One region of the uncultured Alteromonas sp. genome, then DNA from elsewhere that is predicted to be linked to it. Evidence: predicted binding sites of a transcription regulator. Region 1 holds the regulator's gene; each other region holds the start of a gene.

Evidence for each region. The regulator sigma-54, encoded in region 1, starts transcription at its own class of promoters, with help from an activator protein. The targets are predictions, from matches to a motif close to GTTGGCACGNNNNTNGNNT.
Region 2: the regulator sigma-54 is predicted to act here: its motif matches at 2,632-2,650, upstream of AAC006_RS13640 (DUF1328 family protein).
Region 3: the regulator sigma-54 is predicted to act here: its motif matches at 6,284-6,302, upstream of AAC006_RS13585 (exopolysaccharide biosynthesis protein).
Region 4: the regulator sigma-54 is predicted to act here: its motif matches at 6,406-6,424, upstream of AAC006_RS08130 (hemerythrin domain-containing protein).

What each region holds. Positions count from the first base shown of each region.
Region 1 is NZ_CAXBMP010000003.1:183,554-191,124, reverse strand. It holds gene lptC (LPS export ABC transporter periplasmic protein LptC) at 1-293, shown strand, start outside; gene lptA (lipopolysaccharide transport periplasmic protein LptA) at 262-825, shown strand; gene lptB (LPS export ABC transporter ATP-binding protein) at 828-1,553, shown strand; gene AAC006_RS03915 (RNA polymerase factor sigma-54) at 1,629-3,113, shown strand; gene hpf (ribosome hibernation promoting factor) at 3,143-3,430, shown strand; gene ptsN (PTS IIA-like nitrogen regulatory protein PtsN) at 3,439-3,882, shown strand; gene rapZ (RNase adapter RapZ) at 3,921-4,766, shown strand; gene AAC006_RS03895 (HPr family phosphocarrier protein) at 4,766-5,038, shown strand; gene mgtE (magnesium transporter) at 5,197-6,555, shown strand; gene AAC006_RS03885 (hypothetical protein) at 6,593-7,571, opposite strand, start outside.
Region 2 is NZ_CAXBMP010000017.1:54,596-62,166, forward strand. It holds gene AAC006_RS13615 (hypothetical protein) at 1-293, shown strand, start outside; gene AAC006_RS13620 (hypothetical protein) at 297-809, shown strand; gene AAC006_RS13625 (hypothetical protein) at 866-1,123, shown strand; gene AAC006_RS13630 (hypothetical protein) at 1,154-1,705, shown strand; gene yfbR (5'-deoxynucleotidase) at 1,783-2,436, opposite strand; gene AAC006_RS13640 (DUF1328 family protein) at 2,692-2,868, shown strand; gene AAC006_RS13645 (hypothetical protein) at 2,923-3,117, shown strand; gene AAC006_RS13650 (hypothetical protein) at 3,181-3,396, opposite strand; gene AAC006_RS13655 (DUF349 domain-containing protein) at 3,398-6,382, opposite strand; gene AAC006_RS13660 (DUF1315 family protein) at 6,372-6,665, opposite strand; gene AAC006_RS13665 (zinc ribbon domain-containing protein) at 6,662-6,991, opposite strand; gene AAC006_RS13670 (AGCS family amino acid carrier protein) at 7,190-7,571, opposite strand, start outside.
Region 3 is NZ_CAXBMP010000017.1:42,028-49,598, forward strand. It holds gene AAC006_RS13540 (DUF2789 domain-containing protein) at 1-80, opposite strand, end outside; gene AAC006_RS13545 (DUF2750 domain-containing protein) at 146-496, opposite strand; gene AAC006_RS13550 (LysR family transcriptional regulator) at 510-1,349, opposite strand; gene AAC006_RS13555 (hypothetical protein) at 1,478-1,645, opposite strand; gene AAC006_RS13560 (DUF413 domain-containing protein) at 2,033-2,392, shown strand; gene AAC006_RS13565 (PRC-barrel domain-containing protein) at 2,662-3,405, shown strand; gene AAC006_RS13570 (metalloregulator ArsR/SmtB family transcription factor) at 3,476-3,811, opposite strand; gene AAC006_RS13575 (rhodanese-like domain-containing protein) at 3,998-4,348, shown strand; gene AAC006_RS13580 (LysR family transcriptional regulator) at 4,422-5,357, shown strand; gene AAC006_RS13585 (exopolysaccharide biosynthesis protein) at 5,431-6,036, opposite strand; gene AAC006_RS13590 (sigma-54 dependent transcriptional regulator) at 6,613-7,571, shown strand, end outside.
Region 4 is NZ_CAXBMP010000007.1:132,687-140,257, reverse strand. It holds gene putP (sodium/proline symporter PutP) at 1-1,126, opposite strand, end outside; gene AAC006_RS08150 (DNA topoisomerase IB) at 1,571-2,605, opposite strand; gene AAC006_RS08145 (hypothetical protein) at 3,210-3,761, shown strand; gene AAC006_RS08140 (DUF2878 domain-containing protein) at 3,869-4,411, opposite strand; gene AAC006_RS08135 (diacylglycerol kinase family protein) at 4,631-6,268, shown strand; gene AAC006_RS08130 (hemerythrin domain-containing protein) at 6,480-6,923, shown strand; gene AAC006_RS08125 (YqaE/Pmp3 family membrane protein) at 7,019-7,177, opposite strand; gene AAC006_RS08120 (GGDEF domain-containing protein) at 7,308-7,571, opposite strand, start outside.

The sequences.
Region 1 (7,571 bases):
CACAGTCACCGTGGGAAGTTACCGCGACAGAAGGCACTTTGTATAATAACGAATTGATACAGCTAGAAAATAATGTCGTTATTGAAAACCAAAGTGTCGATGACTTTGTAAGAACAATACGCACAGCGTTTATAGAGATAAACCTGTACACTAAGCAAATGACATCTGATCAGCCCGTGGAAATACGTGGCTTACAATATGTGATTAACAGCAATGGGTTTAACGCTAATTTGCGTACCCAGGAATACGAGTTAATAGACCATGTACAAACCATTTATTCGCCTAGCCACTAAAGCATTAGCGACCAGCCTCGCTGTTAGCCTATTCGCTACTGTGGCTATAGCGGCTGAAAGCGACTTTAACAAACCGATTAAAGTTGACTCGAAATCGCAATTCGTTGACGGTAAAAACAAAACCTCATTGTTTAAAGATGATGTGCGGATTACTCAAGGTTCTTTGGTGATAAATGCCGATGAAGTTGAAGTGATTGCCAGCGAAGGTGATGGACGAGAGATATTCGTGGCTCGCGGCAAACCAGCCAGCTATTCGCAAAAACTTGAAGACGGTGCTCCTGTCACAGCGAAGGCCAATGAAATTCGCTATGAAGTAGTAAATCGAACTATTTCTTTACAAGGAAATGCTGAGCTACAGCAAGACACCAGTAAAGTACAAGGCGACAAGATTACCTTCGACATGGTCACTGAACAATTACTTGCAACAGGCGGCGAAGACGGCGAAGGTGGCAGAGTCACTACCGTATTTACCCCTGAGGCAATACGTAAAGCGTCATCGAATAACGAAGACGATAAGGCGGACGACAATTAATCATGGCAACGTTGAGCGCACAGAGCCTTGCAAAGGCGTATAAAGCACGTCAAGTGGTTCGCGATGTAAGCTTATCAGTATCGACGGGGCAAATCGTTGGATTACTCGGCCCGAATGGTGCCGGTAAAACGACTACCTTCTACATGATTGTTGGCTTAGTTCCTCTAGATAAGGGCAAAATCAGTATTGATGACAGCGAATTAACCCACGAGCCCATGCACGAACGTGCTCGCCGCGGTATTGGGTATTTGCCGCAAGAAGCCTCTATTTTTAGAAAATTGACGGTGTTTGAGAACATCATGGCTATCTTGCAAACCCGTAAAGGGTTAAGTTCATCAGAACAAGAACAAGAAGCCGATGCGCTACTTGATGAATTTAATATCAACCATATACGTAATAGTACGGGTATGAGTTTATCCGGTGGTGAACGCCGCCGAGTAGAAATCGCACGAGCATTAGCAGCCGATCCGCAATTTATTTTGCTTGATGAGCCATTTGCTGGTGTTGATCCTATATCGGTTAATGATATAAAGAAGATCATTCAACATCTTCGTGACAGAGGAATTGGAATCCTCATCACCGATCACAACGTAAGAGAAACACTGGATGTGTGTGAGAAAGCGTATATTGTGAGCCAAGGCGAACTCATCGCGCAAGGGACGGCAGAACAAGTTTTAAGTAATCAGAAAGTAAGGGATGTATACCTAGGAGAACAATTCAGGCTATAGTTACTGTAACCGAATTGTCATTTTCAGTTTTAAGCACGGGTATATTCACAACAAGAGTTTAAAAATAAGACGTAGATGAAACCATCTTTACAGCTAAAGTTCAGTCAACAACTTACCATGACACCGCAGTTGCAGCAGGCAATCAAGCTGCTGCAGTTGTCTACGCTCGACCTGCAACAAGAGATTCAGGAAGCACTTGACTCAAACCCTCTTTTAGAAGTTGAAGAAGGCGGTGATGACCACCCTGTTGAGAAAAACAACATGGACGGCGACGACCCTTCTGTAGAAGCTGCTCCTACTGCTTCTAGCGATTCATTAGAAGCTGGTGACGCGCTTGAAAAGAACGATCTTCCCGACGAGTTGCCAATCGACAGCACATGGGATGAGTATTACTCGGCCTCTTCTGCCCCCGCTCCTGGCCCATCGAATAATGATGACGACCAATTGTTTCAGGGTGAAACCACCGACAATATTCAAGACCATTTGCTTTGGCAGATGCGCTTAACCCCGTTTTCAGATACAGACCGCGCCATTGCTACCGCCATTATCGACTCAATTGATGAATCTGGTTACCTTAACGTACCCATTGAACAGATTTTAGAATCGGTAAACTCTGACGATGTTGAAGAGTTGGTAGAAATGGACGAAGTTGAATGTGTACTAAAACGTATTCAAATGTTCGACCCTATTGGTTCAGGTTCACGTACACCGCAAGAATGTTTGCTCGTGCAGCTTCGCCAGTTCTCAGACGATACGCCATGGCTTACCGAAGCCAGACAGCTTATTAATGAGTACTCAGACCTGCTGAGCAGCAAAGATTACCGTACGTTAATGCGCAAGAGTCGTTTGAAAGAAGATCAACTTCGTGAAGCCATGCGCTTATTGCAAACGTTGAATCCTCGTCCTGGCAGTGCATTAATTACCAAAGAACCCGAATACGTTATTCCTGATGTTTCGGTAAACAAAAAGAATGGCCGTTGGGTGGTGGAACTTAACCCCGATAGCCTGCCTAAATTAAGCGTAAATCAACAATACGCTGCCATGAGCCGACGCTCTAAAAATAGCAGCGATTCGCAATTTATTCGCTCGCATATGCAAGAAGCCAAGTGGTTTATAAAAAGCCTTGAGTCAAGAAACGACACCTTGATGAAAGTAGCAAACTGTATTGTGCAGCAACAAATGGGCTTTTTCGAGCACGGCCCAGAAATGATGAAACCAATGGTGCTAAATGATGTCGCAGAAATGGTAGATATGCATGAATCCACCATTTCACGAGTCACCACGCAAAAGTATATGCATACCCCTCGTGGCATTTTCGAGTTGAAATATTTCTTCTCTAGCCATGTAGCAACGGAATCTGGTGGTGAGTGTTCATCTACCGCTATTCGCGCACTAATTAAAAAGCTTGTGGCAGCGGAAACGCCCAGCAAGCCATTAAGCGATAGCAAGATTGCTCAATTGTTGGCCGAAAAAGGCATTAAAGTAGCCCGGCGAACAATAGCAAAATACCGGGAATCGTTATCGATTCCGCCGTCAAACCAACGCAAAAGCCTTATTTAAAGGCCTTGATAATTTAAGGAAGACGAAATATGCAAATCAACCTTACCGGTCATCATGTCGAAATTACTGATTCTTTGCGTAGCTATGTCGATACTAAGTTCAGCAAACTAGAGCGTCACTTTGATCACATATCTAATGTGCATGTCATCCTGAACGTCGAAAAACTCAATCAAAAAGCCGAAGCCACCATGCACCTTAGCGGCGCAGAAGTGTTTGCTTCATCTCATAATACAGACATGTATGCGGCGATAGACAGCATGATCGACAAACTCGACAGGCAAGTTATCAAGCATAAGGAAAAGCTGAAAAAGCACTAAATATTAGTATGGAAATTCAAGCCATAGTAAGTTTGGACCGCACCGAGTGTGCGGTTCAATGTAACAGTAAAAAACGTATTCTAGAGATTATTAGCGACATTGCTGCTAAAAATAATCCCGACATCGATCAGGCTAGTGTATTAAATAGTCTACTAACCCGTGAACGAATGGGGAGTACGGGTATTGGCAATGGTATTGCTCTGCCCCACGGTCGATTACCGGGCTTAGAACACGTTATCGCCATTATTGTAACCAGCAACCCTGCCATCGATTTTGATGCGCTTGACGATCAGCCCGTAGATATATTCTTTGCCCTATTAGTGCCAGAAGAGAAAACAGAAGGTCACTTACAAACACTCGCTACCGTGGCGGGTAAGCTAAGTGATAAAGAAACGGTGAAAGCCATTAGGCGGGCCTCCACCAGTGATGACATCATTACGGCTTTAAGCTAAAAAAGCACTGCACCATATTTTAAAAGGGAGAAATGCAGGTGAAACTGATTATTATCAGTGGTCGATCCGGTTCAGGAAAATCAGTTGCGCTACGTGCCCTTGAAGATTTAGGTTACTATTGCGTAGATAATATTCCGGTTAACCTTCTCCCTACTCTGACCCATACCGTGGTTGATGAATATGACCAAGTTGCGGTAAGTATCGATGTAAGAAACCTACCCAAAAATCCAGCGGACTTGGTAGAGATCTTAGATTACCTACCCTCATCGTGGTCTATGACCATTGTGTACATCGACGCGAGTGACGATGTACTGGTGAAGCGTTTCAGCGAAACCCGCCGATTACATCCGCTAGCTAAGCTCAACAAATCTTTATCTGAATCGATAAAAGCCGAATCAGACTTACTTGCGCCTATTGTTGAGCGCGCCGATTTGTATATTGATACGGATAAACTCACTATTCATCAACTCGCAGAGCTTATTCGCGAGCGAATTCTAGGCAAGAAAAGCTCTCGCCTAGTATTGGTGTTTGAATCGTTTGGCTTTAAGCACGGTATCCCCAAAGACGCCGACTATGTATTTGACGCCCGCTTTCTCCCCAACCCGCATTGGGAACCCGATTTAAAACACTTAACTGGCTTAGATGCCCCCGTAGAAGTATTTTTAGGTTCCCAGCCTGTTGTAACCAAATTTATTTGGCAAATTCAGAACCTAATCACTACATGGCTGCCACACTTAGAACGCAATAACCGTAGTTATGTCACCATTGCGATTGGTTGTACCGGCGGTCAGCACCGCTCAGTATTTATTGCTCAATCGTTAGCGAAAACCTTTGGCGAAATGCATCCCGATGTACAAATTCGCCACCGCGAGTTAAATCAGTAATGACAATCGAAAAAACACTTACCATAGTCAATAAATTGGGCTTACACGCCCGCGCTGCCACACAGTTGGTTCAATTAGCCAATCAATTTGACGCAAAAATAGTGTTGGTGAAGGGCGATAAGAAAGCCGATGCTAACAGTGTGCTGGGCTTAATGATGCTGGAAAGCCACCAATGTGAACAGGTAAACGTTGTGGTTGAAGGTAATGATGCCGAAGCGGCATTAAACGCCATTGAAACGTTAATTGAAGGCCGTTTCAACGAAGACGAATAATGCAGCTTCCAATACGACTGAGAAATTCTGCTAAAAGCCGTCTATAATTTCACCATACGGCTCGTAATTGTCTGTACCTACTGCGCTTTTGTCATGACAGCGTCATGGCAAGTGCGATATCCTACCATTATTGAAATTCCATTTTTTAGGCGAAAGCAGTGGCAGAAGCGCTGGTCTCAAAATACGTACAAAGCCAACTAAGGGCACTAAATGGCGCGTTGAATAATGGCCAATTTGTTTCTGTACGTAAGCTTCTGCTTGAATTACCCCCATCTGATGTTGCACACATTCTAGAATCTAGCCCCAGTCGTACTCGTGACGAGTTGTGGGAGCTTATCGATGGTGATTTCCATGGTGATATTTTAGAAGAACTCTCTGACGATGTACGTAACGGTATCATCACCAAAATGCTGCCTGCAAACGTGGTAGACGCGTTAGAAGAGATGGATACCGATGACTTAGCGGTTACCCTTAGTAGTCTGCCTGAGCCTGTATTACAGGACATTCTAGACTCTATGGATGCACAAGACAGGGTGCGTGCTGAACAGGCATTGTCTTACGGCGAAGAAACTGCCGGTTTCATTATGAATACCGACACCATCACACTTCGCCCTGATGTCACCATTGATGTGGTCCTTCGTTATATTCGCCTTAAAGGTGAATTACCTGAAAATACCGATACCTTTTATGTAGTAAACCGTACTGATAACTTAGTCGGTATTGTACCGGTAACGCGATTACTCACCGCTGAGACTGAAGCCAAAGTGTCTGATGTGATGGATGAAGAGTCTGAAGCGATTCCTGTGCATATGCCAGATGATGAAGTGGCGAGCTTATTCGAGCGCTATAACTGGCTATCGGCCCCCGTGGTTGATGAGAAACACCGCTTAGTCGGCCGAATTACCATTGATGACGTGGTAGATATTATTCGTGAGGACGCTGAGCACTCCATGATGAGTATGGCGGGTTTAGATGATGACGAAGATACTTTCGCCCCTGTGCTTCAAAGTACCAAACGACGCTCCGTTTGGTTGGCTGTAAACCTGGTTACCGCGCTAATGGCAGCCATGGTAAGTGATTTGTTTGAAGCAACGCTAAGCCAATTGGCCGTACTTGCCATATTGAACACCATAGTACCAAGCATGGGCGGTGTTGCCGGAAACCAAACCCTTACCTTGGTTATTCGTGGTATGGCACTGGGGCACGTTAATGCCAACAACTCCCGCTGGTTAATAAGCAAAGAGATATCTATTGGCTTCTTAAACGGTGCTATTTGGGCAATCTTAATTGCTTCGGTAATAGCGCTTTGGAAACAAGACTACATGTTAGGGATTATTATTGCCTTTGCCATGCTGGTTAACATGATAGCCGCAGCAATGGCAGGCGCTACTTTGCCGCTCATCATGAAGCGTTTGAAAATAGACCCTGCACTAGCAGGAAGCGTAATTCTGACCACCATCACTGATGTGGTGGGTATATTTGCATTTTTAGGTACTGCGACCCTGTTTTTAATGTAATGCCGCGACAATCGTGTAGGCGTTGTTCTAATGCTATTTAGCTTGGCATCATGATGAACGCCACCACATCGTTTTGATAATCACCGGTTGTTTTGTACTCTCTATACCCTTTAGACGCGGCAATACCAATTGCGTATTTCTTACCTTGGTAATTTGTAATTCGAGAGTCTTTCTCGCCGTTTTTTAAACCTAAAAGTGTGTCGTCTATCTCGATAACGTCCCCCACCTGCTGAGGGCTACCTTCGGTAGCAGAAATAATCATCCCATCACGCTGGCAAAACATGCCAAAACACCCGGTTACAGTATGCCCACTTTCATCTTTAGGTAGCGAGTCGTCTAACATTTCAGTGAATTGTGGCCCACTGTCAAACACAATTCCCATACCGCCAACTACGTTGTTTTGTTCTAAACTGGTGATTGATGCGTTGTAGATGTAGGTGTGCTTATTATCGTACTGCGCGCTAGGAACAAATTTCGACACGGAATATTTTTGTGAATCTGTACAACTCAACGCATCTATAGCGCCGCTCTGTGTATCGACTTTGTCTCCAATGACTGACGCATGGTCTTTGTTAGATACCGCGACAATAATGCCATTTTTGTCATAAACGTATAAATTGGTGTAAACCGTGTATAGGTCATTAATGTAACCAAGAATATTTGAAATTTCTTGCTGAGCATCAGGCCCTACGGTGGGAAGTTGCAAGTACTGTCGAAACACAGTGGTAAGCGCCCACCAGCGACAATCGTTCGCTCTCTCGTACAGATTTCTGTCCATAATATCTACTGCTAAGCTTGCGCAAAACCTTACGTCACCAAGCCGTGCGCTTATCACTGTAGATTGTAGGTTATCGATAGAGTCAGAAAAGATTAACGCGATACTCTCACCGGTCGATTTGATCTCAGAAAGTACAGGCATGAATTCAACAGCATTATTACGCGCTGCTGCAATAATGCCATTCAATACCACTAAACTCAGATCGTCATTGATTAACATCGACGTTTTGAATATTTGC
Region 2 (7,571 bases), on a different contig from region 1:
AAACAGCGAAAGTGAATAGCGTAACCGAGCCTAGTCACCCAGTCACGGATCAGTTAAAAGAAACACTTCATTCGTCAGTAGATAAGCTGGCTGATAGTGCGGCCGTAGCTGAGGACAATATTCGTAACACGGCAAGTCGCTCTGCGGACAATATGTCTGAAAGAAAACGTTTAGCTGAGCAAAAATGGCAGTCGTCTGGTGTACGAAAGTATGCTATCGAGAACCCATTAGCCACTGCTGGTATGGCATTCGCAGCAGGTATGTTAGTGACTTCATTATTTCGCAAGAAATAAAGCATGAAACCTTTACCAGATTTTCGTAGTGCCACATACACGCTGAGCAGCGAAAATCCGTTTCGCCTGACTTCTCCAAGAAGTCAGGCGACATTTCGCATTCCTCAGCAAAGTACAACCGGCGAGACATCCGAGTCGTCGAATAACATTCCCCCAGACATTACTTTTGAAGAGGCGCTGGCTTCTTTTAAAACGCTTTACGCACAGAAAAAATATCAGGGCTTTGCATTAATCGACCTGATTAACGCTGAACTTCAACTCATTACCAAGTCGATTTTTGTCAGCATTTTTGGCGCACTTACCGCATTTGCATTAGGTGGTTTTTGCTGGATTTTGCTCAATTCATGCATCGGGTTAGCAATGCACCATGCTGGCATGCCTGCACTACTTATTATGGTTATATTGTTACTGGTTAATAGCATATTAAGTGTCGTTGCATTTATGCATGCACAGAGTGCATTTCGTTTTATTAATCTAAAGCGGCTTACCACATTAATGCAGTCTTTAACCAAGTAGCAGCAAACTCATTACGGGATTGCCGTCAATCAGCGTAAAACTAAGGAGCACTTATCATGAATATTTTTCTGAAAAAGAACTTAGAGGATATCAGGCAGTGCCAGCATAATTATTTAGCCCAAAAACATCATGCTGAAGAATCATTTGAAGAGGCTAAGCGAGATTGTCGTCTGCTTATGGGCAAACCTGAAGTATTATTGGGTATTGTTGCTGCTGGGGCTTACAAAGGTATAAATACTGACGCTCCAAAGAGCAAAAGAAATCAAGCTATTATGACTTTTGTGCGCACCACCGCACTTTCGTTCCTAAAATAATAGTCACTACAATTAATACTAGGAATTACCATGCGCTTACCAATAAAAATGAAAATAGCGGCTTTAGCATGCAGTTTATTTGTTACCGCTTGTACTACTACACCTGTCGCCTCGCCCACACCCTACAAATCTGCGGTCACTAAGGAGGGCTATGGGTATTCTAGCGTTCAACTAACCGACAATGAATACCGAGTATTATTTAAAGCTACAGATCGCACTCCAGCAGATATTATTCAGCAATTCGCATTACGCCGAGCCGCTGAACTCGCTAACAAACATAACTATGAATGGTTGGCTGTTATCAAAACCGACGTGGATAAAAAACCCGTTATGGCCAGAGCAGTCACCCACAATACAGATAAGCCCCAACCATTTGCAACTAATCAGCAATGTACCATGTCAGGATGTACCGAGGTGGCAGAACCTGCACCGGGTCAAGGGCAAAACACGGTGACGCAGACACAGATTAACGACATTTATTTCTCTGTTCTGGTAAGAATGAGCAATACCCAAAGTAGTTTGGGAAAGAACGCTATATCTGTTACAGAAATTCTCGCTGACCAAGTAGATAAGGTTAAGTAGGCGCTTCAAAAAATTAATTTTTGATGAAATGACCGCCAAATGGCGGTCATTTTTGTTTACAACGCACATTGCTTTATTTAACTTTGCTCAGAATCTAAATGCAATGTGTTGGCTCGCTCTACCCAATCAAGATCTTTGGTTTGTTCATCCAAGGTCCCCTTGGCATCTTCTAAGAAGACTTTACAAAAGTACTCTACTGACTGAAACCTCTCTCGGTATTGTTTCAATTGCACTTCCATTTCATACATAGCGTTTGAAAACTCTGAATTGGATTTTGACAACTCATAATCACATTTTAGATACGCACATAACACGTCAGCGGCTTTAGCAAGCCGTACATGAATATCATCTTTATCTTGTTCTATTAATGGCTGGTAGCGCTTCTGTAGGGGCTCAGGCAAGGTTTGTATCAGCATTGCCTCAAACCTACGCTCGAGTTTTTTTATGGCTGCAGTGGTTTCAGGGTCGTGGTACTTTACAGGACTTGGAATATCACTCATACCAGCAATCTCGCTACCTTCATGGAAAATAGCCATGGCAGCGACTCGATCGGGATCAACCGCTTCGTTGAACACATCCGCCGCTATTGCACCTAACATGTGAGCGACCATAGAGGCTTCGTAGATGTGTGTAGACAACATCTCCTCTTGAAACTGTGCCATTAAAGGCCATCGTTTCACGTTTCTTGCCCGTTGCATCAAACCTATAAATGCGGAGTGAGTTTTCGCCATTTTGCGCCCTTTAAAATTACGATTGTTAGAAATTGATAGTAGCATTTGCAAATCGGGAATGCTGCCTTGCTTACTATGCCTCCCGCCATGTAAAAAGTGCAAATGCTCTGTAAACCTTGTTTAGCCAACGAATACATTATCGGTCAAAAGCAGTGGAATTTAATATAAAATAAATATAAATCATAGACTTAACATTAAGGCACGGAGTTCGCATTAATACCTATGTCAGTAACGGAGCAAAAAGAGGATTTAGCTATGTTAGGTTGGGCAATTACTTTTTTCATTATCGCCATTATTGCAGCAGTTTTTGGTTTTGGCGGCATCGCAGGTGCAGCAACAGGTATCGCACAATTTTTATTCTTTGTGTTTATCGCTTTACTAGTCATTTCACTAGTCGCGAATGCCTTACGCGGTCGGTCACCACGAGCATAGATTTACCACACATTTAGATATTTTTAGATACTTTTAGGAAACAGGAGAATGGACATGATCTCACAGAAATCATTATTGAAACTTTTAGCAGCTGGTACATTTGCACTTACACTTGCCGCATGCGGTGATAACAACGCAGAAGATGCAGGCGAAGAGCTAGACGAAATTGTAACAGATGCAGGCAACGCAGTAGAAGATGCTTGTGAAGATGTTAAAGAAGGCGCAGACGCCGAAGATAAAGACTGTTAATACACGCTTTATCACGAAAAAAGCTGATGGACATTGTCCATCAGCTTTTTTTTATACTTCTTTTTATACTTCTTCGCCGCCAAGCTCTCGCGCTAAATCGTCTAATTCTGATAGCGTTCTATCAAATTCATCTACCGCATACCGGTAAGATACCAACACGTGACGATCACTTCGTCCAAACTTCACGACAAGTGAATCAACATCCATGTGTTTAACCGTGTTGATAAAACGATATGCCGTCATCTCACTGGCAAAACCAAATTCAACTTGGCTTTTCATCTTAAGCAACCACCTCTGGATTGTTATCCAATACATTGACTATTCGTTCAAGTAAATGCGTTTCTTGGTCATCAACTTTCCCATGCGCAATCCAATCTTCTAACAACTGCGCTGGAGACAGGCTCTCACCCTTCTCTAGTTTCGCTGTCATCATGGCTAGCTGCACATTGGTTCGCATGCTGCTATCGCTCTCAGGGCTAGGTAAATCAGTAGCAGCTTCTAACGCCACCGTTAACCAATGACGACTTTGTTGAACAGGTGTAGGCTTAGACAGTGCGGACTTCCATCGCTTTTTAAGCATGTCAGCGTCATCATCACTGATGTTAGTAAAGTCTCCTGCTCGCAGGCTCTCACTTAACACTGAAATAGCCGATTGAGCACGCTGCTGTACTTTGCGAACCTGGCGCTGCTGAGCGCGTGTTTGCTGCTGCTTTTGAATACCGGTTATTTTCTTATCGAGTTTAGCACGCATTGCACCAGGCAACGCTTTCGCACGTGCTTCAATATCCTGTATTGAAGTAGCAATCGTCGATTCATCAGACTCCGAGTCAATGCCATTTAATAGAGTAAAAAGGGTATTAAAGGTTTCATCAAATGCTGATGACTGCGCCTTACGTTGTTCTTTTAAGCGTCCGAATAATGCATCGTTTGCTAAGCGAAACTCACGCCACAATCGGCTTTCATCACGCTTACCGGCATGGCCTATGGCTTTCCAACTGTGTTGAAGCTGCTGCGCTGTTTCAGTGGCGCTAGCAATATCTTCCTCTGCTAACAGCGCTGATGCTTGCGCAACGAGTTGCTGCTTCGCTTTTTTATTCATCGCATGCCACTGGTTCACTTTGGTTTGCAGCGGGCTGATGGTTTTGTTCCACCGTTGCTTTAACGACTCGTATTCACGCTTTTCAACCTGACCACACTCATGCCACTGCTTAACGGTTCTATCGTACAGTTTAGCCAGCACCGCTTCGTCCTGTGACAAATCGATGGCAGCAACTTGTTCAATTAATGACTGACGAGCTTTAAGCGCTTTCTCTCGTTCAGCATCCAATGCAGCGTAATGCTCGCGACAAGGCTGAAACGCAAGTTCTAAAGCGGCGTCGAAAGCATTCTGAAGCGCGTCATCGTCGCTGCCAGCGCCTAACGAAAGCCACTGCTGACGAAGATAACGAATGGCTTCACCACGCTGTTTTATATCTTCGACGGGAGTTGAAGCTAATGTCTGCGCTTCCTCTACCAGTGCAGGTTTTCTAGGGGCCGCGATATAATCTTGCCAGCCTTCAAGGTGAGCAATATCTTCGGCAGTTTTCTCAAAACGCTTAGCCAATTGTTTCTTAACACTCTCAGGCATAGATTCAAAGCTTGCAGATAACTTTTCAAACTTAGTAATAGCCCCGCGGTACTTACCTTGGGCGATTAAGTTATCTATCACACTGATTTGCTTTCTGCACTGACGAAGCGCCTGGTCTACTTCTGCTTTTTTAGCTTGTTTTTTCTGACTGAAAACACGGGAAGCTGCATGCCAGCGCTTATTAAGGGCGCTTGGTACTGAAATAAGTTCATTGCGTAAGTCGTGATACTTTTCACTTAACGCTTTAAATTCGGCTTCGATTGATTCTGGGGCTTTATGGCTAACGTCATCATTTTGATCGGTGCCATTTTGAACAGCGTCTCCTTCAACAGATACACTTTCAGTTGCATCAGTGTTTACAGCTTTGGCCGCTTCAGCAGTTTGTTCTGTTAGCCCGTTCTCTTTATCCTCTTGTCCATTTGTTGCTGGTTCAGAAGGCGTACTTGTCGCCTGTTGTTGCTTAGCTTCTTCTGCAAGGGACTCTTCCGCAAGAGATTCTACTTGAGACAAACAAATCAGAAGCTTTTGACCGTACTGCTGTTGCATGGAAAAGGCTTCTAAACTATTGTTTAATGAAGCGATTCCAGTACGAACTTCGTCAAGCAATTTAGTGCTTCCACCTAATGAAGCCATGTGATCTGCGCTTACTTCTAACGCGCGTACCGACTCATTCACTACCGCTACATCAGCAAGGGTCGCCTCACACAAGCGCTCACCATACAGCCAATTAACTTGTGTAGTGGCATGCGATAAATGCTGCTTACAAAGGGCTTCAATCTCGGCTTTTTCTTCTGCCGCTTTTTGCGATTCCCACTCAGGGCGAATACGCGATAAGTGACGTGATACCTTTTCGCTAATGCGTGCGAATTTAGCGTCTACCGCCGTCTTATCGTCTGAACTCAATATCGATGAATCTGTCATTAAGTCATTATATTCACTTAACAATTCGGCTTGTCGCTTGTCAATATCTTCAACATCTGATTTATCAACCAGCGCTTGATATTTAGACAAACACAGAGTAACGCGTCGCATTAATTCAATAGGCTTTTCGGCTTGCGCTTTCAATACTTGAAGCTTTGTAGCTATAGCCGCGTGAATAGCATTATCTCTGCATTTCTTCTCCAGTTTTTGCAGTACACTACTATCTTCAATAGTGGCCAAAATAGCCTGTTGCAGTGCGTTATCTGCATGATGAAGAAAAATGGTTTGGGTAAAAGCTGGCTTATCGACTTTGTGAAGCAACGTCATCACAAGATTATTATCTGCCAATAAACTTGGGTCGTTAACCAATACAGTCTGAATTAATTCACCATTGGCACTTTCACGCAAAAATGACGCTTTTTCATTCGCGTTTATGGTTACATCACCCTGTCCCATCAAGGCTGCTTCTACGGTGCGTTCAGCAACTTTTTTCACCTTCGCATGGTGGGCGCTTTGTGACATTTTAAGCCACAATACAAACGTATTTAGTTTGTTAAGGGCTGCAAGGCTGACATCAGCATTGGCATCGTTAAATGCTAATTCATGTAAAATCGTTTTGTCTGTGGGCTTTTCCGGCGACAGGTTTTGAATGGCTTCCAGTCTTTTTTCGGGATTCTGACTGGTGTGAGAAGGAGCAAAGAACCGACTAAATATCATCCTGTTTAAACCGCGCTATAGTGTTGTTATCATCTTCTTGCTTGGAAAGTGCACGTTTAAAATCTGATTTACTTTTATGCACTATTTCGCCGCTTTCATTTACCGTCATATGTTCCGACGATTTCTCAATTTTTGCTTGATACAGCATAACTGCTTGCATACAGCTGGCTTTCTGATCTTCACTTAATGGCGTACCATCAAGCCATTTACCGGTTTCCACCGATTGACGCAGGCGTTCGTACACCTCTGGCGTCATACTATTTAGTAATACTTCTATATTCATGAACGGAATCGTTTAATAAGTACAATTCTTACGCGGTTGACAAGATACCACACGAAGCCTGCAATACTGGCTACAATAGCGAGATTATGTTGCAAGTCGCCAGGTCTTGTTCCGCCCCAATACATAAAACCGAATCCCGCCACAAATATGATCATGGCAATAAGCGATTGATTTTGAATGCTCTGTAACTTTTTGAATTTTTGTAGATTTTTCTTACGTTCAATATCTTCTGAGGAAGCATCGCCTATTTTGAAATCACAATGCGGACATATTTTTGCTTTGTCAGACGTTTTTTTATTGCACGATGGGCAGTCAACGAGTGCCATAATTTGCTCCTGTAGGAATGATGCGGAAATAACCAGGTAGCATTGGTTTTAGAGGTGAGTATTTTACGTATTGAAATGCGTATTGCAAAGCCTATTCAAAGGCAGATGAGCATTAATACAATTTAATTGTAATTGTGGTGTGAAAGCCAAACTTAAAAGGCTACCACGTTGACCTGCACACCACGTTCACACTAACAATTATTTTTTATGTCTAGACCAATAATCGTCAACGGTTTCTTTCATTTCTTTACAGAGCAGCACAATACCAAATAGGTTAGGTAAAGTCATTACTACAATGGCCACTGCCGACAACGCCCATACCAAAGTGGTATCAGAAAACGCAGCCCATACAAAGCCAGCTACGTAAATAACACGATATGGCATTACCGAACGGGGGCCGAGCAAGTAAGTCATCGCCCTGTCACCGTAATACGACCACGCAATAGCGGTTGAGAACGCAAACAGCATAAGCCCGATAGACACTATGTATTGGCCGAAGTTACCGAAATATCCGCGTGTAAAGGCGATGGTCGTTAGTGCCGCTGAGTGCACCAAGGATTTACCGCTCACTTCTAGGTTA
Region 3 (7,571 bases), on a different contig from region 1:
AAACTTTCTATCGCTTCATCGCTACTAGCTAGCCCTAACTGTTCAAACAAACTGCTCATAGTCGGTTGTTCAGTAAACATGGTAGCTCCTCTTCAATCATGATAATCCGTTAATATTGAAACGCTAGAAGCAAATGATGGGATCATTAAATTTGCTGTGCAAATTCCTCTGGTTCCATCACTTCGCCTTCTTCTCCTGGTACCGGACAAATCATAACCGTAAGATTGTCTTGTGTCATGCCGCCCACCCATTTGGTAAGAAAGTCTTTAGTTGAGATTTCCATCGCTTCACAGTCTGACCAATCTTCAGTTGCCCACAGCAAAGCAAGAGATGATTCTGGCCATACAGGAATGCCATCTTCATCGTCTGTCGTTAACATCACGCAACCATGTTCATCTTTAAGAATGAAAAGTTTGCCCGAAGTTTTAATTAGTTCAACGCTGGCTTCTAAGCGTTCGAACGCGTTCATTTGTAATAATGGGTGTTGAGTCGTCATAATTTTCTCTTTGCTATTTGGCTGGGTGTATGGCCGATACACTTGTAATTAAGGCTTCAAGCCCTACACGCCTAACTTGTTTCATGGTGTGAAGGTAAACTTTCATGGTGATACCTTCTAAAGGCTGTATTAGTGAAATTGCGATAGTTGGATCAAGTTGATTTACCGCTCCTTCAGGGAGTACAGCAACACCACCTTCATGTTGTAGGTTATTAAGGGCTAAATTGAGTGAGTTCGTACGCAGTTTAGCATCACGAAGCTGAGGGTATAACGTCAGTAACAAATCTCTGGCTTTGCTACCCCAATCAATAGCGACAAACTCTGCCGCGTCTACCACATTACTACCTTCACCAATTCGGTATAACCCTAATTGGTTTTCTAGTAACACTTCACTTTTAACTTCTTCTGACTTGAGCGGCTCGGTTGAAAACGCCAAATCGGTTACCCGTTCGTGTAATTGACGAGACAGCCCATCAAGTGAGAGTACTTCTGCTTTAACAGACCAGTCGGGAAAGGTATTGTGAAGGTGACTTAAGGTGGTTGGCAGCATTAATTCACTGGCCAATTGCGTTGCCCCGCACACCACGTATTCAGAAGATTGAATTTGCAGTTCTTGCTTGGCTTCATTTAACGTGCTGCATAGCTGACGTGCATACGGCAACAGCTTTTCACCGGATTGGGTTAGCTGAATACTGTTGCGCTGGCGTATGAAAAGCGTGGTATGAAAGTATTCTTCTAGCAACTTGATCCGCGCACTTACCGCAGATTGCGTTAAATAGAGATTTTCAGCTGCTTTGCCAAAATGTCGGGTTTTTGCAACTTCAATAAATGTGGTGAGAAAGCGTATATCCATGCTTCTTACAAAACCGATAAATAAGTGATTGTAAACTGTCACAGATGATACGGCATGTAAACACAAAAGCACAGCAACGCACTGCTATAAAAGCAGTGCGTTGTATTTATTTTCAACTAAGAAGCGTATTAACTACCTTCGTGCATTAAACGGCGCTGTTTCTCTCGACGTTGTAAGTCACGATTTTGTTTGTTTTTTACGCTTTGGTGGCGCTTTGTGCCCACCTTCTTGGTGTGAAAGTCTTCCTCTTCTACCGAGTCCAATTCTTCACTTTGGTAACGATAGTCTTTACTCATGTCTATCTCTAGGTTATTGCCACGTCGTCATTATTGTCTTGGTACCAAAAATAGAAAACGAATTTTTATCATCGTTGCGACAATAATTTTTTATAGTGGGTTTCATTCACGTATTTCGCTTCATCCCTTCAATTCACCCACGTCCAGCCACCTTTTCACTGCCGAATCCAAAAAATAAAAAATTACATCTTATTCATGGCCTTAGATGAAAATAGAAGAAAATATCTTTGGAAAAATACACTTTTTACACCCAATAAATTCGTACATATTTACACTTTGCATTTTCCAACAAAATTTTTTATTGATAAGGAAAAAATGTTTTGTTTTATGTTCTGATTCTTTTGTCTTAAAAGTTCGCTTGAAGACAACTCAAGGCTGGGTACAACCATGAAAAATTTATCAATTCGCGTTTCTCAAAAACCTTTTATAGATAGACAAAAATTTCCTTATGGCTTTCGAAAATCTGGCGATTTCAGTATTGGTGAGGCAGATATACTAACCGGTTATGGAAAAACCCTACTGGCACTGGAATGCGGAGAGTTAACACCAGAGACGGATGATGAGCGTCATTTTGTAGATTTTGTTAGTGGTAAAGTGGATGCTGATAATACTATTGAGCGCACCTGGGCCAAGTATGTACGCTTATCTCGAGGCAAGAAGCACTTCTACACGTTGCATAGCACCGCTGCGAGTAATCAGTCAGACTACGATGAAGATTACAGTGACGAAGCATTTGACGTAGCGTAATTTTGCGTTCGATTTATGTATAACCAGCTCGGTGGAAATCGTGCTGGTTGCTTTTACTTGTGATATTTCCCTCGCTTTTCACCGCTTTGTTGATCCATATCTAGATTGCGCGCGAACAAATCTTTGCATATTTGTAATGTTCTAACAGATGGTTCTATATTAATAACTTAGCTTTGTGAAATTGCTATTTTACGCAAACCACGCTGTTGAGAAATAGTAGAACAATATCTAATGAATTACCCAAGCCTGAAGGCAAAGGAGGCGCAGCGATGATGGTGTCATATAAACAAATTAAACATTTTTCAATTCATGCTACCGATAAGGACATAGGCGGCGTACGAGATATACTTTTTGACGATAAAGATTTTGTCATTAGATATGTAGTTGCCGATACGAATACATGGCTTCCACTTAGCAGGAAAGTGGTGATATCACCTATTTCAATCACCCGATTGGATCAGGAAGAAGAAACCGTTGATGTTTCCATGACCTCAGACACGCTTAAAAATAGCCCATCTATTGACGAACACAAACCGGTTTCAAGAGAATTCGAAGAAACACTATTTCGTTACTTTGGCTATGGCTATTACTGGATTGGTCCTGGTGCGTGGGGCGATTTCGCTCACCCTAATCAGCTAGCGGATCCTGAGTTAGCCGCTATGGGTAAAGAAGAGTTAGACAATAAACCTGAAAATCACTTAAGAGCTTGCGGCGAGGTCAGTGGCTACGAAGTGGCAACCCAAGAAGATAACGTTGGGCACATTAGCGATTTTGTGTTTGATATTGAAAGCTGGCAAATTCAAATGCTAGTGGTAGATACAAACAACTGGCTACCTGGTGGTAAAAAGCTTGCAGTACTGCCCTCTGACATCAAGAATATTGATTGGTCTTCTCACAATGTCTCTGTCGACCTAACACATGAGGGTTTGATGGCTAGACCGGAAGTTGATCTTGATAAATTGGATGACGCTGCATATGTAGAGGCATTGGTGGCAAACGCTAAACTTGTCTAGTTAGGTCGAAAATCTATTTAAGCTTTGGTGATTTACCGTTTGTTACTGAGCTAGATTCTAGCAAACTTAATTAATCGTTCTGAGCGCAAAAGAACTTGTGGAGCAAGCCAATAGTTTGCTTCACTCTTTCATCGGCTAATCGATAATAAATGGTTTGTCCAGCTCGGCGTGTGGCTACCATTTTAGATTCTCTCAATAGCGCTAAATGCTGTGAAATTACTGGCTGAGAAACATCTACATGGTCCAACATTTGAGTAACAGATAACTCTTTGTCCATTAAAGAACACAACACCATTAAACGGGTCTTATTTGCCAACTGCTTAAGATAGAGCTCAGCTTCCATTGTATATTGAGCCATTTCGCTCATGTTCACAGATAAATCATCAACGGCTAAATTATCAGTCATAACAACTCACTTATAAAGTTACGTAAATAGGCCACCACTCGCCACCTTATACTAAAGTATACTACTATGGCGGCGAACGCCAAAACTCAATGTCATTTTTTTATAAAAATATAATGAAAGTAGGTGGTAGAAAATATAGCGCTTTCCTTATATAGTAAACTCATCATTAATTTTCAAGGTGCTTTAATGTTAATCGATATCACTACGAGACTTGCCAATATCCCCTTTCCCCTTCGTTGTATAACAGCTAAAGAAGCGATGCAGGAAATATCTTCTAATCATGGTTTATTACTTGATGTTCGTGAACCCGCAGAGGCAGCATCTAGCCCTGTAGAAGCAGCATTAAATATTCCTCGTGGCGTACTTGAGATGAAAGTTATCGAAAAATGTAAAGATGCCAAATTTCCAATCTATATTCATTGCGCTTCAGGCATTCGCGCCAAATTGGCTGCCGAACAGCTAATGAACATGGGGTATGAGAATGTGAGCGTGGTAACCTGTTCAATAGGCGATATTAAGCAAGCTACCGACGCATAAGCGCTGACAGCCTCTGGGAGCTTGTGGTATAACCCCTCTATACCGTGACAGAATAATCGATTAGAGCTAGCGGATGTTAAAATCTACATTAGAACAATGGCGCATGTTTAAGGCAGTGGTAGATGCTGGAGGCTTCAATCAAGCAGCCGCATTAGTGCACAAGAGCCAATCTAGTGTGCATCACGCGGTTCAAAAGTTAGAAAACGCCATTGGCGTTGTGTTGTTTGAAAACAGTGGGCGTAAAGTAAAGTTATCTCCTCAAGGGGAGTTAATGTATCGGCGAGCGGCGTTTGTATTAAATGAAGCGCAGAAATTAGAAGCGGTAGCGGCTAGTTTACAAGCAGGAACCGAAACCCTTCTTCGTATCGCCGTTGATATCATTTTCCCTTCCGATTTACTTTATAATGTATTAAGTAAAGTGTCTGAAGAATTTCCTCTGCTACGTATCGAGATTGAAGAAACCGTGTTGAGCGGCGCTAACTCCTTGCTTGATAGTGGCAATGTAGATATCGCGATATCTCCCTTCCCCTACCCCGGCGGATTCAGTGAAGATTTATGTGAAATAGACTTTGCTGCTGTAGCGCATGTTGATCATCCTCTGCACGCACTCGACCGTGCTTTAACACTAGAAGATTTAAAGTCACATCGTCAAATAGTGGTAAGAGATTCATCAGCTGAGCGTAAAGTTGATGCTGGTTGGCTTGGCGCCGAGCAACGCTGGACGGTTAGCCATATTAGAACGTCCGTAGATATGATTTCTCAAGGACTTGGATTTGCTTGGCTACCTATCGCTATTATTAAAAAAGAATTAGAAGAAGGGCTATTGCTGCCACTACCTCTTGATAGCAATGGCGGTTTACGCCGCGCAATGCTTTACCTCACATTTGAGGATGGCGACGGCCTGGGACCAGCAGCAAGAAGCTTTATCGGTGAACTTAGATATCAATCGATGCAGCTTCCTTCTGCTGATGGCATGCTTGAACAATGCGTAGAGTCTATACAAAGGTAACGTGAGCAGTAGTCATTTACTTATCGCTAAGCTCTACGTAGCACATTGATATAAAAATAAAAACTCAGCAGTCTTAGCCAATACCTAGCGCTATCTGTTGACCACCATATAAAAATCCAAATAAGGCGATAGATAGCCCAAATAGTGCTACAGCGCCGTCATCCGTTGCCATGCCAATAGCCATAATCAACACAGCAAACGCCGGTATTAATCCCATAAAGGGTACTAACTCTAGTGGCACCATCAACAAACCACACGCCGCACAACTTAGCGCTATAAGTGAACGGAACACAGGTTGGCGCATAAAAAACCAGCGCGGCATTAAGAAACGGTCAAATCGCACCGCCACTGGTTTCATTTTATTTACCAAAAATTCTATTCGCTCTGCGTCCATTTCAATTTTCATAATGGTAGCGGGAAGCCACGGATGACGTCGACCGAGTAAAATTTGCATTGCTATCAGTAAAATTGTCACACCGGTGATGGTGGGTACCCCAGGAATAGCCCCTATGGGCGTTGCCGCAATAAACGCTGGCAACGCTAACATGGGTCCAAATCCCCTTTTTTCCATTGCATTCCAGAATTCGGAAAACGCCATGACGTCGCCGGTGTCTTTAGGCTGCATTTTTCCCAACAACTCATAAAGTGTCATTGACCTTGCGCCAGTTTCCTTAAACATTTTCATTCCCTATTTATGGCTAAGACTAATGCCTTATTTCCATCGAAACCTATGCGTCTTGGGTGATAGCGAAGCGCAATACACTTTGGGTATTCCATCAAAAATTTCATTAACTCAGCAATATCACCGTGTACAACGCTTCTATTTTCCGCTTGTCCAACAGTGTAAATCTGAAATAAATTTTCAGAAGCATTCTCGTAAGCGGTGAATTTTCGCGTTCGGTTACAAAGCGACTATGCGGTAAATAATGCGATAACTGTGCCACTGAAGTTATTCATCGTTCAAATTTATGCTTTTGGGTAGCTATCGGCACAATATGTGCTTTATTAGCTAAAGATATGTCATTGTGCGGATTGTGTTTAGCTAGTCCTCTTTTACGAGATGCGAGGATCGCATTATGAGGTCAGCCCAGAGATATTGCTGCGCTTTTCAACCAAAGTTGAGTCTGAATGCGACAATGCCTACGTTTGAATGTAATAATGCACAAATAATTATAAAATCAGATCAATTTACCCACCCAGTGCGCTGAGATAAGCAATCAGGGAGTGATTGATAACTTAAAAAAGGGATATTCAAGTGTTAACTGTTTTGCTTGTAGATGATGATGCCGAGTTTACCGAGGTGGCCTGCACTATAATTGAGTTTCTTGGTCACGAAGTGCTAACTGCTGCCACATTAGGTGAAGCGCGTGACTGGTTAAAGAAAGAAACCTTCGATCACATATTACTTGATTTCATGTTGCCAGATGGCAGCGGTGCACACTTGTTCGATGAACTTAACGCGCTTCCTAAACGCCCACGTATTACCCTTATTACCGGACACCCATCGGTAAAAGGCGTCATTAAAGGTCTGTGCGGCCCCAATATTGATTACCTTGTTAAACCTATTCAACGTGAAGACATTGAAGCAGTATTAACAGGGAAACCTAAAGTCGCTGAAGATACCAGCGAAAAAATTGAAAAGCATTTCGATTTGCTTATTGGCGAATCTGCGCCAATGAGAGAACTCTATAAATTAATTGAAAGAGTGAGCAGAACAAGTGCCAACGTTATGCTACTGGGCGAAAGTGGTGTAGGTAAAGAGGTGGTTGCAGCCGCTATTCACCGCGCGTCACAAAGTGAAGGCCCTTACGTAGTGACTAACTGTGGTGCCTTTTCAAAAGAATTAATTGGTAGTGAACTATTTGGCCACGAAAAAGGTGCCTTTACGGGTGCAGTTGGCCGAAAAGAAGGTGTTTTCGAACAAGCTGAAGGCGGATGTTTATTCTTAGATGAAATCACCGAAATGCCTATCGATATGCAGCCAAACCTACTACGCGTATTGGAAAACAAAGTGGTTATCCGTGTTGGCGGTACTAAAACTATTCCGGTTAATTGCCGCGTAGTGTCAGCCACCAACCGAACCATGGAAGAGATAGCACAAAGCAAAGTGTTGCGTGAAGATATCTACTTCAGACTTGCTGTATTTCCAATCACCATACCTACGTTGCGCGAGCGCAAAGAAGATATTCCTTTATTAGCGAAAACCTTTATTGA
Region 4 (7,571 bases), on a different contig from region 1:
CCGCTACACCAACTCTTCCGATGGTTACCGTCTCTTTTTCGCTGATGTCTTTTTTCGCTACAACTCGATAAATGTCTTCGGTTAACGAACTTGCCGATACCAATAACTGAGACGAAATAGTACTCATAATGGCAGCTAAAATAGCAGCCATTAAAAAACCACTAATAAGCGGGTGAAATAGCAACTGAGAAAAAACGATGAAAATAGTCTCAGCGTCGTCCACGCTTAAATTGAATTGATTTGCATAGGCTATCCCTACAAAACCCGTTGCTAATGCACCAAGTATAGTAACTAGCATCCAAGACATACCAATATTTCGTGCGGTGCTTACCGATTTAACATCGCGAATAGCCATAAACCTTACAATAATGTGAGGCTGACCAAAGTAGCCAAGGCCCCACCCAAGGCTTGAAAGCAAGCCTACAAGAGTGAGTGCACCCCATGACTCTGAAAAGTCCGGTACTGATTCATACGCCGCTGCCGTCATTTGGTTTACACTATCGAACTCGGTAAAAGCCACAATCGGCACGAGAACAAGGGCAATAAACATGATGCAACCTTGCACAAAATCAGTAAGGCTGACCGCTAAGAACCCACCCAATAAGGTGTATGAAACGACAACACCCAATGTGATAAACAGTCCAAGCTGATAATCAACTGAGAACGCGCTTTCAAAAAGCTTTCCGCCGGCTACAAGCCCTGCAGACGTATATAAAGTAAAAAATAAGACAATGATGACAGCTGAAACGATGCGTACGTTTGCTTTAGGGTTGTCGAAGCGCTTTGCGAAGAACTCCGGCACGGTTAAGGAATCATCCGCGACTTCGGTGTAAACACGAAGCTTAGGTGCAACCAATATATAATTTGCTAGTGCCCCTGCGACAAGACCAATAGCAATATAAACTGCGTCGAACCCAGTTAAGAACATTGCCCCTGGCAATCCCATTAACATCCAACCTGACATATCAGAAGCACCCGCTGATAGTGCAGTAACTTGAGGGCTAACCTTCCTACCACCTAGAATGTAACCAGAAATATCACTAGTAGATTGACGATATGCAAAAAGACCTATACCCAACATCGCTAGAAAATAAATAGCCAGCGATATATAACTTTCAATTGGCATAATGTGAGATTGCTCTCCTATGTTAGTTAAAATTACATCATTCAGATGTTCGAAGGACATGGCATTCCATCGAAGTGCTATACAAGGGTTAAAAGCTTGAATAACACGCATCATTTGTTTCCGACTTCAGCCTTGAGCCAAACTCAGAATCAAACATTTAAATTGAACAATAATGATTAGAGCTCTAATTATATAAGTATCACTGCTGTGATTTCAAGTTTAAATAGTAGCCAATTTGTTATGAGGTCTATTTGCTGCGTGAATATAGCCCAAAAGGTTTCACATACATTACCTATTTCAAAACCGCATACAAGCCACTGATTAAAAAAGAATTTACTGCATCTATCCGGTTCCGTGAAACGCAACATTTTGTACTCCACGTCGTTCAACCAGTACACTATTAGCATCAATAGAAACATTTATTATTAAAAGTTAATCCAATTGTCACTCAGATGAAATAATCGACAACAAAAGCTTTTCAGTGCTTAAATCTCGTTCAATAGGATCGCAAAGTTCCTCATTAGCCTGCTCGAGTGTCTTTAATAAATTCTCAAACGTATTTTTCTCATCAAACACAGAATATAACTTCGGGTGAATGTAATACTGCCTGCAAACAGAAGGGGTATTTCCCAGCATTTTTGACACATGTGAACTCAACGAGTTAGGCCATTTACGGTTACGCCCTTCTCGCAAATACCTATCAACCTCTGGAAAGCTTTGCAGTGCAAATCGACTGGCTGCCCAAGTTCGAAAATCTTTGCAGCTAAAGTTGTCGCCTAAATGCTCGTGAATAAAGGCATTGACGTCTTCACTATGAATATCACACCACGAGCCGTCAGCTAACTGATATCGAAATAAGCTGTAACCCTGAAGCTGCGTACATTCACACACTAGGGATGCTAATAAAGGATCGTCGATAGTAATGGTGCGTCGCTTGCTGTGCTTACCAGAATATTCAAGAGACACCTTTTCCAGCGTTGCTTCTTGAACATGTTTACGACGAAGCGTAGTTAAGCCATAGGTGTTATTTTCTTTACTATACTGAGCGTTGCCTATTCTCACGCCGGTATAATCTAACAACAGACACACCAAGGCTGATGCTCGCTCTATTGTCCACTGCTCGCCATTAACGAGTGTCCTACAATATTCTCGAAACTCAGGTACCTTTTGTCCGAAAACCGCCAGACGTTTGAATTTTTCTGCTTGCTGCTGTTTATGCCAATCAGGATGATAGAGATATTGTTTTCGCCCTTTAGCATCTAGGCCAATAGCTTGAATACTTGCCTTAGGGTTGCGACTAATAGTGACACTTTTCCAGTTAGGGGGGATGGCAAGGGATTTGATTCTGCGCAGCACGCGCTGCCCTTCTACCTTTCGACCGCTGGTATAACGATAATAGACACCTTTACCACAAGCAATCCGCTTAATGGTGAGGTGTGGATGAGGCATATCCCTTTCAACAACTTGCCCTATAGTCACCTGAACTCCCTTTTAGAATAATGTGTACCGCAAACTTACATCAAGGTTGCTTGGTAGTATGGCAATTTATCAATGCCATTTTTAATGCTAAAGGAAGATGCAAGTTACATGCGTGGTGACGCGCCAGCTAATAGCCATAGATCACGGGGAGGCTACTAATTCGATTAAAAAACATCTTCCATTAAATTCAATAGGTTAGCGATGAAATTTTACAATGGGTTAATGATTTGGCGCTCTCATATTGGTAAGCAGTAACACAACCGCTGAAAGCAAAATTTACAGACTGAGACAAATTTTCATACTGTGAGTAAATATGTAACACAGCGAAAATGTTATCTATACACCTAGGGTAAGTATTATCGACATGAAGTTAAGTTAACCTTATCCAAAAAGCAATATTAACCATGAAATTCAACATCTTAGATAAAAATAGAGCACTTAGAAAGCATGTAGACTAAAGTTTAACCCGCCAGCGGAACGCATTTTGAATGGTTATAAATGAATATTTGTAAATTCGTTTAATAGTTATGAATTTACCCGCCTTTGGCAAAAACGCTGAAGGGTACCGCATAGGTATAAATTGACCGGGTTTATCGGAGAAGTTATGCAAACCGCTAATCATGAAAATCTTCGCGCATCTCTAGCGCCAAAAGACCAAATTCAAGTTGCTGCCATATTTGAAAACAAATTAATGGCAAAAAAAACCATTCAACAACTGGCAAATTCAACTGACGTCAGTACTGATCAAGTTGCCTTTATCGACGCAAGCGATACTGAAGCGAGTGAGAAGCTAGAACGAGAGAGTAGAAGCATAGGCAAAAATTTGTGGCACTCTCACTTATTGCTTGGTGGTGTAGGTTTTCTTGTAGGCATACTAGCAGCATTTCTTTTGGTTTCGTTTGGCCCTGAGCTAACGAAACAAAACCCACTATTTACATATATCGCGCTGATAAGCCCAGGCATCTTTACTGGTTTGTTCGTAGCAGGCTTAGTTGGCCTGCGCCCAGACCGTTCAGAAATAGTGCAAGCGGTAAGACATGCTATTAGAAGAAACCATGTGGCCGTGGTTATTAACTTGAAAAAGAGCCAATCGGCGTCTGACATTGCATCGTTTTTACATTCGCGAAGCAAGAATGTGGTAGAAGCGATACGCTAATACCGCTTTAAAGCCCCTTAAGGATTGCTTGAGACCTGTTTAAGAACTGCTAAAACCGAAATCAACCGCTAACTCCCTTTAATCACAGATTAAGGGAGTGGCTAGGCTTAATGGTCTTGGCTCAATTCGTGGTGAGCCGTTAACTTTTTCGCCAGTAAAAAGCACGCCGGAAATACTCCCCCCCATACCATTGCTAAAATTAACCCCGTAACTAGGGGTGAATATCCAAAGGTGACAGCACCAAACTTTTGCCCACCGAAATAACTGAGCGGGGCGAAGACTGCACCGCCAAACATTGCAAGTAATGGCTTATCAGCAAACGCACTTAGGCTATGCTGAATCGACCCTCCTAATGCGGCCCACAGACACACTAGCCAAATAGGTATTATCAAATGAGATGCGCCACCGCTGAACCAAGCACCACGCTCAAAGCCAAATACCCCTGTCACCATCAAAAGTGAGTCCACCACAGTACCTAGCAAAAGCACCGCTATCATTATTTTACTATCTGACTTTCGCAACGGTGAATAAATAAGCCACGCGATCAGTAAACCCAGAACCAAGAAAGTGTTTTGGTATAAAACCACTAACCACCAAATGGTTTGAAACCATAAAAAGTTTACCAATTTGATAATGAAACTGTTCGACATTGAATTCGCCCGTTCATGTAAATACTGACTGCTGTGGAAAATCTGATGGAACCTGTACGGCGCTATCTATCACCCAGTTCACTTATAAAGTTTAAACAAAATGTAATTTTTGATTATTATTTTCATTCTACCTTCATAGATGCTTATTAGTAATAAACAAAATTGGCGGAACCACTGTATAAATAAACTGAATGTTTGAACAAAGGAAATGTGAACAGTATGAAGATGGTTAAATATTATGTACTCGGCGCAATTTTAGCATTAGTGCTAACGTGGTTTAGCCCAACACTATGGCTCTCTGTCATCTTTGCTTGGATCAGTTTCTCACTGATTGCAGTTAGTAGCGCCTACTTGCTTAACTATCCTGCATTGTTCAGAAAACGTGAAGATGGTTCGATCCCTATTTATATTCGGTGGGTCTTCGTTCCATTCTTAATGGGGAGCTGGTTATACAATGAGTATGCAAGACGTACCGACAAGGTTCCCCCTTTTCAAAAAATTGATGATCAACTTTATTTAGGTTGTCGCATGTCTTCACAGCATGTTGTTATGCTGAAAAACAACAATATTAACGCTATTTTAGACGTTACTGCCGAATTCGATGGCTTAGACTGGACCGCCTATCAATTAGATTTTGATTATTTGAACATCCCTGTTCTTGACCATACCAGCCCCACTCAAGAACAACTAACCCTTGCGATTAACTGGTTAGATCAACAACTCGTTGAAGGTAAGAATGTAGTTGTGCATTGTGCACTGGGTAGAGGCCGCTCTGTATTAGTGCTAGCCGCCTACCTACTGGCCAGGGATCCTTCCCTATCCATTCTAGATGCAATGGATAAAATTCAATCGGTTCGTTCGACAGCCAGGCTAAATAAACATCAGTTAGCAGCACTTGAAAAAATAAAGAATGGCGGAAGCTTGTCATTAACTAAGCGTCTTACCCTTATTGCCAACCCTGTTGCCGGCGGAGGTAAATGGGAAGTTGAAAAAGCGGATATTCTGGCAAGACTAAACGAAAAATTCAAAGTTACCGTTAAAGAAACAACCGAAGAAATAAACGGTGAAGTCTTGGCTAAAGAAGCCTTAGCCGATGGGGCACAAATTATCGTAGCTTGTGGTGGCGACGGTACCATTACGGAGGTGGCCAATGCCCTTACCGATAAGAATGTCACTTTAGGGGTTATTCCCCTAGGTACGGCCAATGCCCTTTGTCAGGTACTCCATGGTTATGCCAGTAAAATTGTTCCTATTAGTACCGCGTGTGACGTCATTATTGACGGTAAAACGGCAGATATCGATACTGCCCGGTGTAATGGCCGAATGATGTTGCTGGTTGCTGCAGTGGGCTTTGAAGAACATATGATATCTGCCGCGGGACGAGGTGAGAAAGACTCAGGCGGACAGTTTGCCTACCTTAAGGGACTGTGGGAAGCCATAGGAAAAAATGACAACCTTAGTTTTCAGGTGAAATTTGATAATGAAGAATCTCAGCACTTGGAAACGCCAAGCTTAGTCATCGCTAATGCCGCGCCAATTACCACTGCACTTGCGCAAGGCGGAAATTTACCCGATGTGACTGATGGTAAATTAGATATCACCTGGCTAACCCCACAAGATTCATCCGACCGACAATTACTCTCTTTGGCAGAGCTAGTCTTTGGGCCTGAAGAATATAAAACCAGTTCAGACAGTATTAGGCACAAACAAACCCCATCGATATCTCTTTATTTTGACGAAGAAGTATCTTATGCGGTCGATGGTGAGATTTTCAGTGCAAGTGAAATTAGTATCACTACACACCCTGCAAGTTTACGAGTATTAACTGGCATCGACCACACGCAAAATAATAGTTAATCCATAGCGCAATAGCGTTAGGTAAAGATTACTGTAAACCCTATGTAAGAAATGCATTATTTAAGCGGTTCCTTATGTATTGAAATAATAAATAACCGCTAAAAGCTGCATTTACAATGACTTAGTGAACTCAATATAGTGGAACACTTCTGGCATTAGTTAAGGTGCTTTTAACGCCACATATTCAGTACAACTAGTTGAGGGATTACCGATGAAAATTTTTGAAGCACTACGCCAAGATCATGAGAAGCAACGATTGTTACTTAAAATACTCGCTGAGACCAGCGGAGACACCGCTGCTCGCCGTGAATACTACAAAGAGTTGAAGGATCAGCTTGAAAGTCATGCAGTGGCTGAGGAACGTCATTTTTATTCTCCGCTGCTTAAAAAAGATGAAGCGGTAGATTTAACCCGCCATGGTATTGCAGAGCATCACGAGATTGATGAGCTTATCGAAAAATTGGATGATACCAAAATGGACTCACCCGGGTGGCTACGTCACTTAAAATCTCTCCAAGAAAAAGTTGAGCATCACCTTGCTGACGAAGAGCAAGAATTTTTTCAAGTTGCTGGCCGACTTCTTAACGATTCTCAAAAGAATAAACTTGCCGACGCTTACCAAGAAGAAATGGCAAAAGAACTCGCGCCTCACTAGGCGTGCGTTTTACATAAATCTTACTGATACAAAAAAGCCAGTCATAGACTGGCCTTTCTTTTAGTACTTGGTTTACTAAAACTTAGTAAAATTAACTATCGTTTAGCAATAATGTACACGGCGTGGATAACACCAGGGAAATAGCCAAACAATGTTAGAAGGATGTTTATCCAAAACTGAGCGCCAATACCAACTTGTAAGAACACACCTAGAGGAGGCAGTAAAATTGAAAGTATAATGCGAATAATGTCCATAATAATATCCTTGTTTTTGAAGTAATTTCACAGTTTACCCACTCAAACGGCAATATCTTACGGTTTTGAGCAGGCTTTATTTTTATAATGCATATATACTGCCAACAATAAGGAATTTACCGGTTCCCGTCTATTCGCCTAAAGGTGAATTTTCTAACCACTCTTCTAGCGCATCCTTCGCTAATGGTCGGCTAATGAAGTAACCTTGCGCAATATCACAGCCCCAGTCTTTCAAAATATTGAGCGACATCTCGTCTTCTACCCCTTCTGCGACCACTTTTAAGTCGAAAGCAGTGGCTAATCCCAGCACGGTATGCACTATTTGTTTATCGTTATCATCGATTGCTAACGACAATATAAAGCTTTTATCAATTTTGATTGTATCGACAGGCAG